One region of the Pseudarthrobacter sp. NIBRBAC000502771 genome, then DNA from elsewhere that is predicted to be linked to it. Evidence: riboswitches for the same ligand, from Rfam matches in the RefSeq annotation. Region 1 holds a riboswitch; each other region holds the start of a gene.
What was found. Region 1 has a riboswitch for cyclic di-AMP ahead of NIBR502771_RS21020 (M23 family metallopeptidase). Riboswitches for the same ligand answer to the same signal wherever they lie in the genome.

Region 1 (5,001 bases):
CACCTGGCCTCCACGATGGACACCCTGGTATCCATCGGGGTCAGTGCCGCGTTCCTGTATTCGGCCTGGCAGCTTCTGGCCGATCCGATCATGACAGCACACCCCGGCATGGACATGCGCGCGCATGCACTCTACTTCGAAGTCGCCGCCGTGGTGACCACGTTCCTGCTGCTGGGCCGCTATCTGGAAGCCAACGCAAAACAGCGCGCCGGCAACGCCCTGCGCGCACTGCTGAACCTCGGCGCCAAGGAAGCCAGCGTGGTCCGGGACGGGACCGAGTCACGGGTCCCGGTTGATTTGCTCGTTCCGGGGGACGTCTTTATCGTCCGTCCCGGGGAAAAGATCCCCACGGACGGGTTCGTGGTGGAGGGCCAGGGCGCGGTGGACACCTCGCTGATCACAGGCGAACCGGTGCCGGTCGAGGTCGGTGTGGACGATACCGTGATCGGGGCGACCATCAACACCAACGGCCGGCTGCTGGTCAAGGCCACACGGGTCGGCAGTGAAACCACCCTTGCCCAGATGGGACAATTGGTCAGCCAGGCCCAAAGCGGCAAGGCGGCGATCGCGCGGCTGGCCGACCGGATCAGCGCGGTCTTTGTCCCGGTCGTCCTGGGCATCTCTGCGGTGACCTTTGCAGCATGGCTGATTGCCACCGGGGACCTGCAGCCGGCATTCACCGCCGCAGTAGCCGTGCTGGTGATTGCATGCCCCTGTGCGTTGGGTCTGGCAACTCCCACGGCACTGCTCACCGGGACCGGGCGCGGCGCGCAACTGGGCATCCTGATCAAGGGCCCGCAGGTCCTGGAAGACACCAGAACCGTGGACACCATCGTGCTGGACAAGACCGGGACCGTCACCAGCGGCAAACTGTCCGTCTCCGCTGTCCGGAGCCTGACCGGGGCCGACGGGGACGAGCTGCTCGCCCTGGCCGGGGCGGTCGAAGCGGCCAGCGAACACCCCGTGGCCCACGCCATTGCACGGGCCGCACGCGAACACGGTCCCCTGGCGGCGGTGGCCGACTTCGTCAGCGCCCCGGGCGGGGGCGTGCGCGGCACTGTCAACGGACGCTCAATTGTCGTCGGACGCGCCGGCTGGCTTCGGGACAATGGCATCGACACCCCTGCAGAAAGCATGGAACATCTGCACGCGCTGGAGGACTCCGGAGCGACCGTGATCTGGGTCGGCGTGAACGGAGAGGCCGGCGGCCTGATCAGCCTCACCGACACCATCAAGCCGGGCTCAGCGGCTGCGATCGGCAGGTTCAAGGAGCTCGGACTGCGTCCGGTCCTGCTGACCGGCGACAACACAGCCGCGGCGCTGGCCGTTGCCGCGCAGGTGGGCATCCCGGCCGCGGATGTGCTGGCAGGGGTCCTGCCAGAAGGCAAGGTTGAGGCCGTGCGCCGGCTGCAGGAGACCGGCGGAACCGTGGCGATGGCAGGGGATGGCGTCAACGACGCCGCCGCCCTGGCCCAGGCTGACCTTGGCATCGCCATGGGCAGCGGGACCGATGTGGCGATCGCCGCAGCAGACCTCACGGTCATGGGAAGTGACCTCGGGCAGGTCGCGCAAGCCATCGAGCTCTCCCGAAAGACGCTGGCCACGATCAAGACCAACCTGTTCTGGGCCTTCTTCTACAACGCCGTGGGCATCCCGGTCGCCGCGCTGGGCCTGCTGAACCCGATGATCGCCGGGGCCGCGATGGCCGCCAGCTCGGTCCTGGTGGTGACCAACTCGCTGCGATTGCGCCGCTTCGGACGGGCCGCGATGAGGTGAATCCCCTTCCGCCTGCGGCAGGGATGGTGAAGGCCGGTGATACACAACCCCCAAAGGCAGTGCATCACCGGCCTTCAGCAGTTTATTCACCGGCGCGGACAAACGTCGCGGCGCCTTTGGGGTCATCCGGGTCATGGGGCAGAACGCAAGTTCGTGGACGGACACGACGGGGTCGAGCTGCGGCCGTGTGCCCCGGTAATGCCTGTGGCCATGACGACCTGTCCAGTTAAAACGGACGTCATGTTTCTGGGCCTCCAGGCTGGCAGAAGAAGGTAGGAGAGGATCCACTGAGGCAGGCGCGGGACCGGTACGGCTGAAGCGCCGGAGGAGGTCCGGTCATCGGAAGCTTCCTGTCGGCGCCACTCTACGTTTCCGCAACCATGAACAGCTGACGGACTTGAAGCCGGAAACCGGTCTCTCCTTATATGTAGGCCGAGGGATTTACGGTCGCACCGTTAATCAGGACTTCGAAATGCAGATGGCAACCAGTTGACGCCCCGGTCGTACCAACGCCGGCAATCTGTTGGCCCTGCGTTACTGGTTGCCCAATCGAAACACCGATGCTGGCCAAGTGGTTGTAAGTGGTCTTCATCCCGTTGCCATGATCCACAACGATCCGGTTGCCACTGCCATAGGGGCTCCAGCCTGCCTCAACGACTTTCCCTGGGCCTGCAGCGAACACCGGGGTCGAGCATGCTCCTGTCAGGTCGATGCCGATGTGCAGTTCGCCGGCAGCTCCGGTGATGGGGCTGACACGGAATCCGAAGGGGGAGCTCACGTTCATGGCGGCCAGTGGTGCCCTCAGGCCGCGGGACTGTGCAGTGGGGGCCAGCGCAGCCGCCGGTGCTACTGGAGTCGATGCTGCAACCGTTCCGGCAGCCTCCACGGGCGACGCAGGTTTAGGAGCCGGCTGGGAGGTTACCGCGGGGCTGTCAAAGGTCAGGGAGGCGGTTGGCACTGCGGTAACTGCAGCCTCAACGGCAGGAACTGCGGACGCGGCGGCCCGGTCCGGAGCTCCGGCTCGGCCACCCGGGTCGGCCTGCGCGGCCGAAAGGGCCGTGAGGGCGATCATTCCCGTGACGGCAGCTGTAACGCCCCACTGATGGCTGCGCAGCAGAATGGCAGCGTCACGCAAAAGGGGGCGGCGTGTCCTGGTAGCAGGAAGGGCACGGCGACGGCCGTGTCTGGGCTGGGCAGACAAGATTGTGGTCCTCTCGGCGCCGGCGAAGTTAGCTGTCGGATTCGGACGAGTGGACTGTCCGGCTGCTGGAGGACGCGCGGTAACGCAGCCGCCAGGTAGCTTCACCCCAAGACGCGCTCCGGCGCCGTAAGTGGATCCTCCGCCCCCGCCTTGAGAAGCTCATAGTTATTGACCGCCGGCGGGGTTTGGCGTAGCGGTCAACACATACCCGCCAGGGGTATGCCTCTCTAGAGTAGCGAATCGTTCGCATAAGTTACAAATCCGTTATTCATTCCACTCGCGGCTGCTTGACCCAAGCAGCTGCGCATTGCCCAATAGTGGCGGCGTACATCGCGATCGGGGGATCCGGCGATGATGGGGGAGTGATCTGGCCAGGTCGCCCAACCGATTGACTGTCCCCCCGGACGCTGGCGCCCCCTTAACACCAACCGGTTCTGGGCGGTCTTCTACAACGCCGTGGTCATCCCGGTCGCCGCGCTGGGCCTGCTGAACCCGGTGATCGCAGGCGCCGCGATGGCCGCCAGCCAGGTCTTGGTGGTTTCCAACTCGTTGCGGCTGCGCCGCTTCGGGCGGCCCGCAATGAGGGTGTAGTCCCGATTGCGGCAGGGATGCTGAAGGCCGGTGATGCACAGCCCCCAAGGCAGTGCATCACCGGCCTTCAGTGGCTTACTTACCGGCGCGGACGAACGTGACGCTGCCCTTGGACGTCATCCAGGTCAGCGGGTGTACGGCGGTTTCGTTCTTCCCGTTCAGACCCGAGCTGAGGACCTGGCCGTTGCCGACGTAGATTCCCACGTGGCCGGGCTGCATGACCATGTCACCAGGCTGCGGGTCGGTGACCACGGTGCCGTAGTTCATGAACTGCATCGGGCCCAGGTCCCCGACAGGGATGCCGGCAGCGTTGAGTGCGTTTTCGACCAGCCGGGTGCAGTCCTGGATCATGCCGATTTGGGCGTAGGCGGAGGAAACCATGATGGCGTTGATACCGCTGGCCGCGGGCGCGGCTACAGGAGTGGCGGCAGCAGGGGCAACCGTCACCTGCGCCTTCACGGGCGCAGCCGTTGCAGCCACCGCGGGTGCGGCGGACGCCTTGGGCGCCTCGACGGCGACCGGCTTGGGTGCTTCCACGACCGGAGCCGGGGTGGTCTCCACCGCGGGACGCTCGAAGGAAATCTGGACCGTTGCATCCGCACTGAGCGGAGCCTGGACCTGGCTGGCGACTTCCATCGCCTGAACCGGCTCCGCCTCACGCTGGGCCGGGGCATCGGCTGCCTGGGCGGCAATGCCGCTGGTCAGGACAAGGCCGGACGCCGCGGCGATAACGGCCGCCTGCCGGCCGGCGGCACCGGCGTTTCCGGCGACCGATTTGGACAGCACCGCAAGCGTGCCGGTCTGGACAGGGACCGCGCGGTGACGGCCGTGAGCTTTGCGCATGGGCATGAAAGGGCCTCTCCCACTGCCTGCGGGGTTAGCTGTCGGATTCGGATGGGAGACACCCGGCCGAGGCTGGTACCAAAGGAACCAGGCACGGCTTCACCCCAAGGCCTGCCCACAGCAGGCCAGTGTTGGTTTCCCCGTCTCTGCCGGACGAAAGTTGCGAACGGATCCCGGGCAGCGGCAGAGTTAGGCAAGTCTGCTCGGGAGTGCCGCATTCGGAGAAACCGGCACGGCTTCGACCGTACTTCACGCACGCATCACTTGTCACATTTGAATAACATAAGATGCAGATCACAGGTCGTTTACTTTCTTCCTGATACCCCCACCCGGTATAGTTTCTGCTGTTGTCAGTGAAGTGGTATGTCCCGGCCGGCCCCTGCGCCCGGCTCTCACAGCCGTTCAATCCCAGCGCCCATTAGTCCTTCGTCAAGGAATGGAAACTGACATGTGTGGAACCGAAAACCGTTCCCAGCTGCCGCTTGCCGCGGCATCGGGGTGCAGCTGCTGCTCGACCGAAGCCGCCCCTTCCCCCACCGCAGCCGCCGGTGCCACTACCGTTGAATTCGCTGTGGACGGCTTGACCTGCG
Region 2 (5,001 bases), 1.9 Mb from region 1:
CGAGGGCGACCGCGCCGGCCGCGGCGATCGTCATCAACGTGCCGACACCGATTTTGCCCTTCACCAGCCGCCGGAGTGTGGAGGGAACGAACGTCCATGCGGCAACGACCAGCGCCGCTATCTCCAGGGGAAGCGTCAGCCACTCCGGACCCGCGGCCAATGAGGTGATCCACGCCGCGAGCAGCAGCACACCGGAGGCCGCAGCCGCCCGGACCTCGCTCACCTGCCAGAACCCGACGGCCTCCTCTTCTTCGTCGGATTCCCCGGTCCCGGGCTTTTCGTCGCTGCAGCAGGCGTCGCTCATCGTGCGTTCTCCTTTGTCAGGACGGCGCCGGCGCTTCCGGTGCCGTAGTTCGGGCAAAGGCTGACCGCGTTGCCGGTGGCGGCGAGGAGGACCTCGGCCTGGGCCAGCATGTCCATCAGCTCCGGACGGGACAGCGAGTAGTACACGCTCCGGCCTTGCACCCTGCCCTGAACGAGGCCGCAGTCGCGCAGGCATGCCATGTGCGCCGAGACCGTGGACTGGGCCAGACCCAGCTCTCCCGTGAGGTCACCGACGCGCACCTCCCCGCCGGCCATCCGCTTCACGATGCTCAGTCGGGTCGGGTCGCTTAGGGAATGGAACAGTGCCGCCGCGGGATCGAGCTGGCCGCAGGAATCCGCCGGAACCTCAAATTGAATCGCCATATATCGATGATAGCGGAATAGAATGTTGTTATCGTAGATGCCCGACCAAGAGTGCACGGAAGTGGGGCCGACCCATCGCACGGGCATCCGGAACGAGCTCATGGGCCGTTTGCCGGCGTACGGCAACGATCGGTACCGTTCGGCGACGTGGACGGCTTAGCGCCAGTTTTCCGCGAATTGGTCCCGGGCGCCCGATCAGGGGGCGGACAAGAATCTTTAGTTCCGCTCCCTGGGGGTCCGATAGTACGTCAAAGCCCAGCGGCACGACGTCCTTGATGTCGATGGTGGATGTGATGGCTTTGCTGACCGGGTAGTTGCCCGGGCAATCAGGCGGATTATCCGCGGCCAGTCGTTGATGCTGAAGCACCAGCTGCCGTGGATGCTCAGTTCGTTCTCGGATAGTTTGATGGCGTCGATCTGGGCGGGTTTGGTGTGGAGTCCGGTCTGCACGATGCTGCCGCGGAGACACTGTCTCAACTGAGTTGGTACAGCCTCTTTGCCACACCGGTAGGCCGCGCTGGCGCAGCATGCAGGTGTCCGCAGCCGAACCGACTACGTGATGGCTTTTCCCAAACCGAAAGGCTCGGGATCTTCGCCGGTGAACGGGACCAGCGGCCGCCTCGATCGTTCCGGATAAGAGCGAGAGCTAGGTTCGGTGCGTACGTTCCGGTCCACACGCGGCCGGAGCAATGCTGGTTCCGGCTGTGGTCTAAAGAGTCAGCTTTCGCATTCGAGGCAGGAAGCGTAGCCGTCACTCCCGATGGCGATCTGTGAACGGTGCCGGACCAGGAAACAGGAGTAGCAGGTGAACTCGTCATCCTTTTGCGGGATGACCTCTATGGCCAGTACCTCATCGGAGAGGTCAGCCCCGGGCAGTTCCACACCGTCGGTCGTGTCAGCCTCATCCAGCGCGCTGACCACACTGCGGGCATCCGGGGCGTTCGCGGACCGGAGCGCCTGAAGCGTGGCATGGCGCGACTCTGCAACATCGGGTCGCGCTTCGTCGTAGTCGGTCGCCACCTTTGATTCTCTTTTCGTTGTGGTTTTCTGGGAATGAACCGGGCCTCGCGGCATTTGGATGCCTACGGCCGGAGTGCCGGTGATGCCCACCTCATGCCCGAAGGGCACCCGTGCCGCCCAGGTCAAAGGGCCCGGCCACGCAGCGATTGACGCCTCCATTAAACATCACTTCTACGTATTGTAGAAGATGCGGTCAATGGAACCGCACCGCGCCGCCACGATCGGAAAGTAGCCGATGCCTGTGCACAGCGGCTCCGGGGGCCAGTCGGCCTCCCGCGGAGGCCGCGACCGCGGTTCCCCCGCCACTTGGGCTTCCGGCATGCTGCGCTGGGCCTGGACCCAGCTGCCCAGCATGCGCACGACCTTGTTCCTGCCGCTCCTGCTGGCCGTGGCCGCTGTCCCGGGCTCACTCTTCCCGAAGCGTCCGGCGAATCCTGCCGTCGTGCCCCGCCATATCAAGGGACAACCCGGACTTCGGGAGAATCCTTGACGCGCTGCAGTTCTACGACGTGTATTCTTCGGCTTGGTTCTCCGCGACCTACATCCTGCTGTTCATTTCCCTGATCGGCTGTATGCTGCCCAGGGCCCGGGCCCATTGGAAAGCCTTGCGCTCCGCCCGCCCCGCACGCCCAGGCGACTGTCCCGCCTGCCGGAATACGGCACCGTCGTACTGCCGTCCGGAACCGGTTGGCTGAACTACTACAACTCTGAACGCATCCACGCCGCCATCAAGGACACCCCGATCACGCGAGGGTCACCAACCTGATGGCTGGGTACAGCTAGATCAGCCGGGGTTTGGAAACAATGTCACATTCAGGTCATGGCACGTCACTACGATTTGAGAGCTTGCCATCGGTTGAATCTAGAGCCAGCCGGTGGGGTCGACAACGTTACCGTTGACTTCAACCTCGAAGTGCAGGTGGCAGCCGGTGGAGGCGCCCGTGGTTCCACTGAAGGCCACCACGTCTCCCCGGGACACTTTCTGTCCATTGGTCACGTTGAAGGAAGACAGGTGGTTGTAGGTGGTTTTCAGGCCGTTGCCGTGATCCACGACCACGCGGTTCCCTCCGCCATACTGGTCCCAACTTGCGAAGGTGACGGTGCCTGCGGCAGCGGCCAGGACGGAAGTGCCGCACTGGGCCACGAGGTCTTCTCCCCGATGGAAGTCCCCTGAGCCGCCTGTGATGGGACTGACCCGGTACCCGAACGGCGAAACCACGGTCATCGCAGCGAGCGGATTGCCAAGAGTTCCAGCGGAGGCTGCACGGGTGATGGAACCGGCCGACTGGGCACTGAGTAGCTGTTTCAGCTTGCCGTCCGGGTCCGCCTTCGTGGCCACGATGGAGCGGCTGAAGTCGATCCGGGCTCCGGGCGCCGCGGAAATTTCAGGCTGTGGGGCGGCGGAAACGGCGGACGCGGCCTGAACGGGTTCCTGCGCTGCCATCACCGGGCCGGTCACCGGAACGCTCACGGTGAGTACCAGGCCCGTTGCTGCCAACGCCATGCCGCCCTTTTGGCCGACGCCGCTGGAGGCGGCGAAATCTGTGATCTGGCGGAAGGGTCCCCGGCGACGGCGTGCTTCGCGCTGCGGATCGCGGGGCCTCTCCGCGGTAAACGCCTCGGTCACTCGACGCGCCGAAGCGGGGCCTGCCGCGCGTCGACGGCCCCTGGAGTATTGCGTGGCCAAGACTTTTTCCTCTCTGGATAGCCTGCGAAGTTAGCTGTCGGATTCGGGTCAGAGAGTTCAAAGACCCGGTCCGCCGTAACAAGCACTTTGCGCAGAGATGTCCCCGGAAGGATCCTTATCTGGACGAGGGCTTGCTGCTGACGGACTTCACCCCGAGGCAGTCCTGCGACTGCCGGTTGTGGTTCCTCCGCCTCTGCCAGTTGGTGACTCGTGCACCTGATCCGCTGGCAGAGCTCGGCTCCGGATCAGGTAACGTTTTGGTATCGATGCTTCCGGTCAACTATAGCCGACCAGCCCGGACGGTAATAATTCCGTTATCCATACGGAATGGCCGTCACTGCGCCGGGTGAGCGCGCCACTACGGGCGGGGTCTCGCCATCATGTTCGCCACCGGACTACTCGTCGTCGCCTATCATTGCAGGGACCAAACCCGCGGAAGAGTGGCAATAAGCATCTTCCGCCTGACCGGTAACGATCGTTCGCAATACGCTCCCAGTCGAGTTCGAAGAAGTGCGGAAGCACGGGACCTCATTTGTAATGCTTCGCGTGTACCCTTCTATGTAACGTCCAGCCGGGTTACTGATACATTTTGAGGATGCGTATCGGATACGGACGGGTTTCAACCCATGACCAGCACCCCGAAGCCCAGCACGACGCCCTGACAGCGGCAGGCTGTGAGCAGATCTTCATTGACACAGCCTCCGGAAAACTCGCCCGCAGACCCGAACTCGACAAAGCGCTGCTCTCGGCCAACCGGGCGGGTGATCAGCTCGTCGTCACCAAACTCGACCGGCTCGGGCGGTCGCTGGAAAACCTCATCGACTTATCCAATACGCTGCAGGTGCGTGGTGTTGACCTAGTGGTCCTGGACCAGGGCATCGATACCTCCACCGCGCTGGGGCGGATGTTCTTCCAAATACTTGGCTCTATCGCCGAGTTCGAACACGCGCTGATGTCTGAACGGACCCGTGACGGTCTGGCCGCTGCCCGTGCGCGGGGGCGGACCGGCGGGCAGAAACCAAAACTAGGCCCCCGTCAGGTCAGGCTGGCCCGCGAAATGTATGAAGAAAAGGGGCCCGACGGCAAGCGTGCACACACGGTCGAGCACATCGCCCAGGAGTTCGGCGTCACCCGGCCAACCATCTACCGGCACCTCGCCAAACCATGAACGGCGGGCCTTGCATGTCACAGCAGAACGGCAGCATGTCCGCCGGGCACGGCGGCGTAGCAGATAAGAGCTTCTGAAGTGGCTCTGCGCTCTTTGCTCACGGCTGCCGAGCGTAGCCATATCCTGGCAATACCCACCGGAACAGAGGACATCGCAGCCCACTACACGCTCAGTGAGGCGGATATGTCGTTGATCCGCCAGCGTCGCGGAGACGCGAACAAGCTGGGCTTCAGCGTCCAACTGGCTCTACTGCGTCACCCGGGGATCCAGCTGGCCGAAGACACCCAAGTGCCCCTTGAAGTCGTTTCCTGGCTGGCATCCCGCCTGTCCGTTTCATCCGAGGCCTGGGACGAGTATGGAACCCGTGAGGAAACGCGGCAGGAGCACGGGAGAGAGATCCGCGCGTACCTGGGCATGTCAGCGTTCGGAATTGCAGACT
Region 3 (5,001 bases), 1.1 Mb from region 1:
CGCCACAGGCGCGGGAGCAGCTTCCTGCACCTGGACCTGGGGCTCGGGCTCGACGACGGGAGCCGGCGTGGTGGTGACAGCAGGCTTCTCGTAGCTGATGGCAATGGTGGAAGCCGCGGAAATCGGGGCGTCGACGGCCGATTCAACTTCGAGCTGGGACGCCGGAGCGGAATCGCGCTTGACGTTGGCGTCGGCAGCGTTCGCTGCGAGCCCGCTGGTCAGGACCAGGCCGGAGGCCGCGGCGATAACAGCAGCCTGGCGGCCCATGCCACCGGCGTTGTCGCTGACAGCTTTGGCAATGATGGCGATCGAGTTGGTTTTGGTGACCTCGGCGCGGTGCCGTGCGGTAGCACGAGTCGTCATGAGTTCTCTCTTTCGTTTTTCCTTCGGACCGCGTGTAGGCAGGCAAAGGGGGCTGGACGCGCCGGCATCTTGGGGGTACGCCGGCGCATCCCGAACGGGGATCTGGTTTCTAGCGGAAAAGCTGTGGGCAAAGAAATAGCCCTTGGAGCGCTAAGCCCAAGAACTACTTGTTGAGGTGGTAGTACGACGAGGTACCGGTGGCTGCGGGCGAGTGCAGCAGCGTGCCCTGGGAGGGGTTGAGCGCGCTGATCATCATGCCGTTGCCGACGTAGATACCCACGTGCGCGCCGCCGTTCTGGACAACGAGGTCGCCCGCCTGCGGGGTGGAGGTCGGGGTCATGATGCTCCACGCGTTGGTGCGCGGGATGCTGATCCCGGCCTGTGCGTAGACCCACTGGACGAACCCGGAGCAGTCCCAGCCGGTGACCGGGCTGGTGCCGCCCCATACATAGGAGTGGCCGATGCCGGTGTAGGCGATGGCTGCAATGCCGGAGGTTGCGGCGGAGACAGTCTCGGCAGCCTTGGCGGCGGGAGCGGCGTCCTGGCCGGCGGCGCGTTCGGCCGGCGCGGTGGACTGGGGACGTACCGCCTCCACCTTCGGAGCGGCGGTGGTCTTGACGACCGGGCGCTCGAAGGAAACCGTGGCCGTGGGGGCGGCCGTGACGGCCAGTGCCGTCTGTGCCGAGCCGGACTCGGTGGATGCAGAGACACCGGCGGTGGTGTCAGCGGCGTTTGCTGGCAGGCCCATGCTCAGGATCAGGCCCGATGCGGCTGCCACTACGGCAGCCTACGGTCCCGGCATTTGCACTCACGGCCTTGGACACGGCGTCCAAGGGGCTGGTGCGAACCGTTTGCGCACGGTGGCGCGCAGAATGATGGCGTGAAGACACGAAGGTAGCCTCTCCCAATGCCTGCGAGGTGAGCTGTCGGATTCGGATGGGAGTCACCCGGCCACGCAGCTTCCTGGGAAGCTGGTGACTTAACCCCAAGGCCTTCTGGAGAGAAGGCCAAAATTGGTTCCCCCGCCCCTGCCAGACGATGAAATGCGAACGGACCTTGAGCGGTGGCAGAGTTAGGCAATCCACTCAAGAGCGTCAACTTCGGAAAAGTTGACGCGAGTTAGACGGTACAGCAGTTTTGTTTCAATGTCACATTCAGGTCACGGCAGGTCGCTGCGATCTGAGAGTGGGCAATCATTCGTTACAGCCAGCCCATGGGGTCGACCACTTCGCCGTTGACCTGCACCTCGAAGTGCAGGTGGCAGCCGGTGGAGGCACCTGTGGTGCCGCTGAGCGCCACGACTTCTCCACGGGAGACCGTCTGGCCCACCTTGACGTTGAAGGACGACAGGTGGTTATACGTGGTTTCCAGTCCGTTGCCGTGGTCGATGACCACCCGGTTTCCGCCGCCGAACTGGTGCCAGCCTGCGAAGGTAACGGTGCCGGTCGCAGCGGCAAGGACGGACGTCCCGCATTGAGCCACGAAGTCCTGGCCCCGGTGGAAGTCGCCGGAGCCGCCGGTAATCGGGCTCACCCTGTATCCGAACGGTGACGCGGTGACGAGGGAGGCTAGTGGTGCAGCCAGGGTGCCGGCCGACGCCGCCCGCGTGACGGAGCCGGCGGACTGGGCACTCAGGAGCTGCTTGAGCTTCCCGTCCGGGTCAGCCTGGGTCACCACGGCGGAGCGGCTGAAGTCGATCTGGGCACCAACATCAGCGGAAATCTGCGGCTGCGGGCTGACGGAGGAAGCTGCCAGGGGCGCGTTGCCGGACGCATCAGTGGCCATGACCGGGCTGGTGGCCGGCACTGTGACCGTCAGCACCAGTCCGGTGGCAGCCAGGGCGATTCCGGCCTTCTGGCCAATCCCGCTTGCGGCGGCGAACTCCGTTACCTGCCGCAGGGGCCCCCGACGGCGGCGCGCGTCGCGATGCAGATCGCGGGGGCGCTCCACTGCTGCGTCTTCGACAACCCGGGGTGCCGAAGGGGGGCTGGCTGCGCGGCGGCGCCCCCTGGAGGTCTGCATGGTCAAGAAGGGTTCCTCTCTGGAAAAGCCTGCGGAGTTAGCTGTCGGATTCGGGTCAGAGAGATCAAAGACCCGGCCCGCCGCGGCAAGCTTCTGCACAGGGGTATTCCCGGAAGAATCCTTCACTGGAGAGGCTTGCTGCTGACGGACTTCACCCCAAGGCAGTCCCCCGCTGCCGCTTGTGGTTCCCCCGCCTCTGCCAGTAACGACTCGTGCACCCGATCCGCTGGCAGAGCTCGGCTCCGGATCGGGTAACGCTTAAGTATCAACGATTGGTTCCACTATAGGGCCTTTAGACCCTAGGTAACAATTCCGTTATCTTTGCGTGGAAGTGCCTTGCCGGGGTAAAAGGCCGGGCCTCAGGGCTGGGACACGGCCACGAAAACGTGGGCGGCAACCTCGGGCGGCAGCTCCAGTGCGCCCTCGATGCCCGGGACCCGCACGGAGATGTAGTCACCCACGCGTTCCAGCGCCACGGCGGCACCGGGCCGGATTCCACCTTCGTCCAGTTGCGCCAGCAGTTCCGGCTCCACCTGGATCGGTTCAGCGAGCCGGCTGATGGTGACAACAGAGGCCGATGCGTAGCCCTTCATGGCTTCGACCAGGCTGATGGCTCCGTCGGCGCCGCCGGTGGCAGGCTGTCCACCCAGGGCGGCGAGCCCGGGGATGGGGTTGCCATAGGGCGATTCGGTAGGGTGGTCCAGCATCTCGTAAATGCGCCGCTCAACCCGCTCGCTCATGACATGTTCCCAGCGGCAGGCTTCGTCATGCACGTAGGCCCAGTCCAGGCCGATCACGTCGGCCAGCAGGCGTTCGGCCAGCCGGTGCTTGCGCATGACCTCGGTTGCCCGCTTGCGGCCGGTGTCAGTGAGTTCCAGATGCCGGTCACCGGAGACCACCACGAGCCCGTCGCGCTCCATCCTTCCGATGGTCTGGGACACGGTAGGGCCGGAGTGGCGCAGGCGCTCGGCAATACGGGCCCGGAGGGCAACGATGTTTTCTTCCTCAAGCTCCAGGATGGTCCTGAGGTACATCTCCGTAGTGTCGATCAGATCCGTCATCCAGCTCAGCTCCTCGAGCGCAGTACCTTGCGTTGTCCCACCGTATCGCCTCTTCCCGCGAGGTAGTCCGGGGGCCAGCTTAGCCTATTTTGAGTTTGTCCGAATAGCCGAGCGTCGGGCGGCGTCGCCCGGACGGCGCGTCTCATTGTCTGGACTTTGGGCCCGCCGGCTCCCGCCGCCCCTGCCATTCAGGCAGAATGGTGAAGGCCCGCTGCGCAGCCATCGCCTGCTGCCGGCCGGGCCATGACCCGCCCGTCCGGACCAAACTTTCGTCCCCGCCGAATTGGAGCACCTGTGAGCGACACCAGCATCACGATCCCCGCCGACCTCCTGCCGAAGGATGGGCGGTTCGGCGCCGGCCCGTCAAAGGTCCGCCAGGAACAGATCGATGCGCTGGCAGCAGCGTCCAAGACCATCCTCGGCACTTCGCACCGGCAGGCGCCGGTCAAGAACCTGGTGGGATCCGTCCGCGAAGGGCTGAGCCAGTTCTTCCGCGCCCCGGAGGGCTATGAAGTGGTCCTCGGCGTGGGCGGCTCCACGGCATTCTGGGACGTCGCGAGCTTCGGCCTCGTGGAGAAGAAGGCCCAGCACCTGTCCTTCGGCGAGTTCGGGTCCAAGTTTGCGGCCGCCACCAACAAGGCGCCCTTCCTGGAGGCTTCCTCGATCATCAAGTCCGAGCCAGGCACGCGGCCGGCGGCCCAGGCCGAGGCAGGCGTTGATGTCTATGCCTGGCCCCAGAATGAGACCTCCACCGGTGTTGCTGCCCCTGTCACGCGCGTTTCCGGAGCCGACGAGGGATCGCTGGTCCTGGTGGACGCCACCTCCGCGGCCGGCGGCCTGGACGTGGACGTTGCCCAAAGCGACGTCTACTACTTCGCCCCGCAGAAGAACTTCGCTTCCGACGGCGGCCTCTGGCTGGGCCTGTTCTCCCCGGCCGCCCTCGAGCGCGCCGCGCGGATCAAGGCAGGCAACCGCTGGATCCCGGACTTCCTGGACCTCCAGACCGCCATCGACAACTCCCGCCTGAACCAGACGTACAACACGCCGTCGCTGTCCACGCTGGTCACGCTGGACACCCAGGTCCAGTGGCTGAACTCCAACGGCGGCCTGGATTTCGCCGCCGCACGCACCGCAGACTCCGCCGGACGCATCTACAGCTGGGCCGAGGCCTCCGAGTTTGCCACCCCGTTTGTGGCCAACGCGGAGGAACGCTCCAATGTCATCGCCACCATCGACTTCGACGAATCAGTTGATGCCGCGGCCGTGGCCAAGGTCCTGCGCGCCAACGGCATCGTTGACACTGAGCCCTACCGGAAGCTGGGCCGCAACCAGCTGCGGATCGCCACCTTCGTGGCTATCGAGCCCAGCGATGTCTCAGCCCTGCTGTCCAGCATCGACTACGTGGTGGGCGAGCTGCGGAAGTAGGCGCGGAGAACAGTCAGGACAACATACGACGGCGCCGCCCGGTTCATCCCGGACGGCGCCGATTTCGTTGTCCCCTTCCGGGGTGGCCGGGCTCCCGGTGGCGAGGTGCGGTCAGGCTTCCGCTTGCGTG
Region 4 (5,001 bases), 1.9 Mb from region 1:
CTTTGGGCGCTTGCCGCGTGGCTGCGCCCGTTGTGCGGCGCCCTCGTTCCCGCCGTCCTTCCGGCGGACTTCCGCCACCCCCCGCGTCCGGGGCGATCCGTGGACAGGGGCTGCAGAACCCCCGTCCAGGTCGTTGTCCGCGGACCACCACTTAGATTCTGCAGATCATAAGCCCTTCGCCGCCGGCGGCAGGGCGGCCCGGTACGAAGAGGCGTGCCCGGCAACCGGATATGAACAGAATCGACGACCCCATGACAACACGTAAAATAACCACTCGCTCCCGGGCAGGCCTGGCTCTCGCCGGCGCGCTGCTGCTCGCAGCCATCGGGGCGGGACCAGCGCACGCCCACGACGCTCTTCAGTCCACGTCCCCCGAGCGGGACGCGACAGTGACAGCCGCCCCTGCCAGCGTGTCTTTGACCTTGTCGGAGCCGCCCACGGACTCACAGAGCTTGAACCTCAGTGTCATCACCGTGACTGACTCAACGGGAAAGACCCTCAGCGACGGCCAAGTCACCGTGACGGGACCGACCATCTCGACAAAGGTCGCCCCGGGAAGCAACGGTCCCTACACCGTGCTGTGGCGGACGGTTTCCTCAGACGGCCACCCCATCGAGGGAAAGTACTCTTTCACGGTCCAGGACCCCGGGGCAGAAACACCGGCGGCGGCGCCGGCCACAACAGCATCGGTGCCGCCCTCGGCCGCGCCGTCGGCAACCCAGAGCGCGGCGGCAACCACCGTTCCGATGGCTCCGCGCCCGGATGACAGCAACGCTTTGCTCGTCGTAGGCATCGGCGCAGTCATCCTCGCCATCCTGGGCGGCATCCTTTACCTTGCCCGGCGTCGCCGGGAGCCGACCGGTACCGGGGGAAACTGACCCGCAAGGAGTTCTCCAGATGCCGGCCCCGGCCGCCTCTTCACAAGAGTGCCATCCGGGGCCGGCATCTCCTTTAGGACGTGGAAATGGTGCCTGGCCGCTGATGCTCGGCCCTCGCCGACCGCCTGCGGTCCCGGTACCTGCAGACCGCAGCAGCCAAAACGGCCCCGGCCATCACCAGGCATGCTGTCACACCCACGGAGAACAACACGGAGGATACCGGCGGTGCCGGTGCTGACGCGTCGGCGGCCGCGATAATAGTCAGCCAGTAGGCGACGGTGGCCCCCGTCCACGCCAGGCCCGCACAAGCTGTCACCCATGACCATCCGGAAAACCATGCGCTGCCCTGCCGGTAAGACAAGGCGACGGCTATCGCCACGACCCCGGCGACTGCCAGGAGCTGCAGCCCCAGCAGATACGGCCCGGCCACCAATCCGACGGGGATACCCAGGCCACCCAGGAGCACAAGCCGCTTGGCAGCGAGGGGCATACCTCCCCGGTTCGCGTCCGACCGGGTACTGTCGCTCATCGTTTCATCTGGCATGGTCGAATCCTAAACTTCCTCTTCAAATGGGCTCTCCGGCGCACGTCGCGGGCCTCATGCCTAGACGATGCTGCGGCAGCGGATTGCCTTCCCTGACGATACAGCATGCGCTGGATCGAAAAGGGCGGGAACCGATGAGGCCAGCGGAAGCTGCCGCTTCCCCACCGGCACACTGAAGGCCGGCGGTTTCGGAGCCCCCAAGGCACCGAAACCACCGGCCTTTCAGTTGGTTCTTAGGCTCCTGCGCGGACGAACGTCACAGCTCCCTTGGACGTCATCCAGGTCAGGGGGTGCACGGCGGTTTCGTTCTTCCCGTTCAGCCCGGAGCTGAGGACCTGGCCGTTGCCGACATAGATCCCGACGTGACCGGGCTGCATGACCATGTCGCCGGGCTGGGGATCGCTGACGACGGTGCCGTAGTTCATGAACTGCATGGGGCCGAGGTCTCCGACGGGGATCCCGGCAGCGTTAAGCGCGTTTTCCACCAGGCGTGTGCAGTCCTGAATCATGCCGATTTGGGCGTAGGCCGAGGAAAGCATGGTGGCGTTGACTCCGCCTGCCGGAGCGGCCACGGGCGCGGCGGCCGGCGTGACAGTGACCTGGGCCTTGGCCGGAGCCGCAGCAGCGGTCGCACCCGCGGCGGGCACGGCAGCGCGGGGGGTCTCTGCGGGGACGGGTTTAGGCGCTTCGACGACCGGTGCCGGGGTCGTCTTCACGGCAGGACGCTCAAAGGAGATCTGGATTGACGCATCTGCACTGAGCGGGGCCTGTACCTGGCTGGCGAGCTCAACATTTGAGGCCGGCTCGGCCTCGCGCTGGGCCGGGGCCTCTGCTGCCTGCGCGGCGATCCCGCTGGTCAGGATCAGGCCGGAGGCTGCTGCGATGACCGCTGCCTGGCGGCCTACGCCACCGGCGTTCTCGGCAACGGATTTGGACAGGACCGCAAGGGCACTGGTCTGGACAGGGGCCGCGCGGTGGCGGCCGTGAGCACGGCGAATCGACATGAAAGGGCCTCTCCCACTGCCTGCGAGGTTAGCTGTCGGATTCGGATGGGAGACACCCGGCCGCTGTTCCAGCGCAATGCTGGAGGCGCGGCTTCACCCCAAGGCCTGCACTAAGCGGGCCACGTTTGGGTTCCCCGTCTCTGCCGGACGAATTTTGCGAACGGATCCCAAGGCAGCGGCAGAGTTAGGCAATCTGCTCAGGAGTGCCGCATTCTGAGACCGGCACGCCTCCGACCGTACCGGAGAACCTGGGCTATTGTCACATTTGCATAACGTGCGCACGGCTGCTGCGGGTCTCAGGCAGCCCCCCAATCAGCGCTGCAGCCAGTGCTCGGACTCGACCCCTTGGGGTGCCGTCCGAGGTTCCCTTTCCGCCCGTGCACTCCAGAGTAAAGACCTTGTCGGAGCTGGCGCGACCTGGCCACCGCCGCCTGGAGGCGAAGGCCCGGCTGAAGGACTAGTGGCCGGTCCGGGGCGGTCGGGTGATGACGTTGCCCAGGACCAGGAGCGCCGCCCCGGCGGTGACGAACACGTCGGCAAGGTTGAAGGTGGGGAACCAGCCGCTGTGGAAGTAATCGACAACTCCCTGTCCGTCGAGCCTGTCAACGAAGTTTCCGACGGCTCCTCCGAGCAGCGCCGCGGCCCCGGCCCGGGTGAGGCCGGTCATGGAAGGGGCGGAGGTTACGGCGTACCAGAGTAGGGCAGCGATGATCACGCCGGTGACGGTGATAACAACCCACGGGGACAGATCAGCCCCGAAGCTGAAGGCGACGCCGCGGTTATAGAGCAGCTTGATGTTGATGGGGCCGAGGTCAGTCGCCGTGCCGTTGGAGAGTATGGCCTCTGCCAGCGCCTTGAGGGCCAGGTCGGCCGCCGCCAGGACGGCGGCGCCAAGCAGCACCACCGCCCTGGACCGTCGCGCTGTGGCGGCGGGTGAGTCCTGACGCCCTATGGTTTGGGCGCTCACGCTGCCGGTTCCAGCGTGGGGGCGGGTTCGGGCGCACGAAGTGTGGTCTTGCGGCTGATCCGTCCGGCGCGGACTCCGTTGGCGATCACGGCTATTTCGGCCAGTTCGTGGATGAGGACCACGGCGGCCAGGCCGAGCAGTCCGAACAGTGCCAGCGGGATCAGCACAGCGATCAGCAGCAGGGACAAGCCAACGTTCTGGAGCATGATGCTCCGGGTCCGGCGGGCGTGAGTGAGGACCTGGGGCAGGTGGTTCAGGTCCTCTCCCATCAGGGCGATGTCTGCTGTTTCAATCGCGACGTCCGTGCCCATGGCGCCCATGGCGATGCCGGTGTCGGCGGTCGCGAGGGCTGGGGCGTCGTTGACGCCGTCGCCGACCATGGCGGTGGGGGCGCGGCCTTTGAGCGTGCGGATGATCTCGGCCTTATCCTCGGGGCGGAGGTCCGCGTGAACCTCTGTGATGCCCGCTTCCTGGGCCAGGGCTGTGGCGGTGATGAGGTTGTCACCGGTGAGCATGGCGGTTTTGTAGCCGGAGGCGCTGAGTCTGGCGATGACTTCCCGGGCCTCGGGCCTCAGTTCGTCCCGTACGGCGACGGCGCCGATGACCTGGCCGCCATCCTCGATCAGGACGGCCGTCGCGCCGGCGTGCTGCATCCGCTCGACGTCGGGGGTGAGGGGCCCGGCGTTGATCCACCCGGGGCGGCCGAGACGAACGACCCTGCCGTCAAACCGACCCTCGAGGCCGGCGCCGGGGACGGTGTCAACGTCGGTAACAGCCGCGCGTTCGGTGGTGGCTGCGAGGATGGCACGGGCGAGCGGGTGTTCGCTGCGGGCTTCCAGTCCGGCGGCGAGGGCCAGGACCTGTTCCCGTGTGGCCGTGCCGGTAGCGGCGACATCGATCACCGCTGGCTTGTTACGGGTGAGTGTTCCGGTCTTATCCAGGGCGATGGTGCGGATCCTGCCGAGCGTCTCAAGGGCGCCTCCGCCTTTGATGAGTACGCCGATGCGGCTTGCCGCGCCGACGGAGGCGACGACGGTGACGGGTACGGAGATGGCTAATGCGCAGGGTGAGGCCGCGACGATGACGACGAGGGCGCGTTCGAACCACAGCAGCGGTTCTCCGACGATGAAGCCGAAGGTGACGATCAGCGCTGCGACGATGAGAATGCCGGGGACGAGTCGTCTGGCGATGGAGTCGGCCAGGCGCTGGCCCGGGCCTTTCCGGGACTGCTCGGCCTCCACGATGTGCACGATCCGGGCCAGCGAGTTGTTCTGGGCGGTGCTGGTCACTTCGACCTCGAGCGGGCCGGTGCCGTTGATTGACCCGGCATAAACCCCGCTTCCCGGACCGGCCTCGACCGGAAGGGATTCTCCGGTGAGCGCCGAGGTGTCAAGGGAAGTGCGGCCGGTAATGACCCTGCCGTCAGTGGCCAGGCGCTCCCCTGGCCGGACCACCATCCGGTCTCCGGGCACGAGTTCGGCCGGGGCGATGGAGACCTCGGCGCCGCCGCGCAGGACGGTGGCCTCGGCCGGGACAAGATCCAGCAGGGCACGAAGGCCCCGCCGGGTTTTCGCCAGGGAATACTCCTCCAGGCCCTCAGAGATGGCG

Region 2: another riboswitch for cyclic di-AMP. It lies ahead of NIBR502771_RS07750 (M23 family metallopeptidase); the one in region 1 lies ahead of NIBR502771_RS21020 (M23 family metallopeptidase).
Region 3: another riboswitch for cyclic di-AMP. It lies ahead of NIBR502771_RS00780 (M23 family metallopeptidase); the one in region 1 lies ahead of NIBR502771_RS21020 (M23 family metallopeptidase).
Region 4: another riboswitch for cyclic di-AMP. It lies ahead of NIBR502771_RS04775 (NlpC/P60 family protein); the one in region 1 lies ahead of NIBR502771_RS21020 (M23 family metallopeptidase).

The regions. Positions count from the first base shown of each region.
Region 1 is NZ_CP041187.1:3,541,570-3,546,570, forward strand. It holds gene NIBR502771_RS16530 (cation-translocating P-type ATPase) at 1-1,776, shown strand, start outside; gene NIBR502771_RS21020 (M23 family metallopeptidase) at 2,198-2,560, opposite strand; cyclic di-AMP (ydaO/yuaA leader) riboswitch at 2,983-3,178, opposite strand; partial or broken gene NIBR502771_RS21280 (hypothetical protein) at 3,350-3,568, shown strand; gene NIBR502771_RS16540 (NlpC/P60 family protein) at 3,644-4,417, opposite strand; cyclic di-AMP (ydaO/yuaA leader) riboswitch at 4,421-4,617, opposite strand; gene NIBR502771_RS16545 (heavy-metal-associated domain-containing protein) at 4,860-5,001, shown strand, end outside.
Region 2 is NZ_CP041187.1:1,658,615-1,663,615, reverse strand. It holds gene NIBR502771_RS07770 (cation-translocating P-type ATPase) at 1-304, opposite strand, end outside; gene NIBR502771_RS07765 (helix-turn-helix transcriptional regulator) at 301-687, opposite strand; gene NIBR502771_RS07760 (DUF4193 domain-containing protein) at 1,405-1,707, opposite strand; gene NIBR502771_RS20695 (hypothetical protein) at 1,879-2,067, opposite strand; partial or broken gene NIBR502771_RS07755 (cytochrome c biogenesis protein ResB) at 2,027-2,395, shown strand; gene NIBR502771_RS07750 (M23 family metallopeptidase) at 2,570-3,394, opposite strand; cyclic di-AMP (ydaO/yuaA leader) riboswitch at 3,399-3,644, opposite strand; gene NIBR502771_RS07745 (recombinase family protein) at 3,990-4,562, shown strand; gene NIBR502771_RS07740 (Tn3 family transposase) at 4,641-5,001, shown strand, end outside.
Region 3 is NZ_CP041187.1:170,001-175,001, forward strand. It holds gene NIBR502771_RS00770 (NlpC/P60 family protein) at 1-363, opposite strand, end outside; gene NIBR502771_RS21145 (C40 family peptidase) at 527-1,141, opposite strand; cyclic di-AMP (ydaO/yuaA leader) riboswitch at 1,258-1,452, opposite strand; gene NIBR502771_RS00780 (M23 family metallopeptidase) at 1,564-2,385, opposite strand; cyclic di-AMP (ydaO/yuaA leader) riboswitch at 2,396-2,637, opposite strand; gene NIBR502771_RS00785 (metal-dependent transcriptional regulator) at 2,745-3,446, opposite strand; gene serC (phosphoserine transaminase) at 3,741-4,871, shown strand; gene NIBR502771_RS00795 (DUF3027 domain-containing protein) at 4,983-5,001, opposite strand, start outside.
Region 4 is NZ_CP041187.1:993,890-998,890, forward strand. It holds gene NIBR502771_RS04760 (hypothetical protein) at 1-171, shown strand, start outside; gene NIBR502771_RS04765 (copper resistance CopC family protein) at 252-878, shown strand; gene NIBR502771_RS04770 (hypothetical protein) at 952-1,422, opposite strand; gene NIBR502771_RS04775 (NlpC/P60 family protein) at 1,656-2,426, opposite strand; cyclic di-AMP (ydaO/yuaA leader) riboswitch at 2,430-2,625, opposite strand; gene lspA (signal peptidase II) at 2,884-3,393, opposite strand; gene NIBR502771_RS04785 (cation-translocating P-type ATPase) at 3,390-5,001, opposite strand, start outside.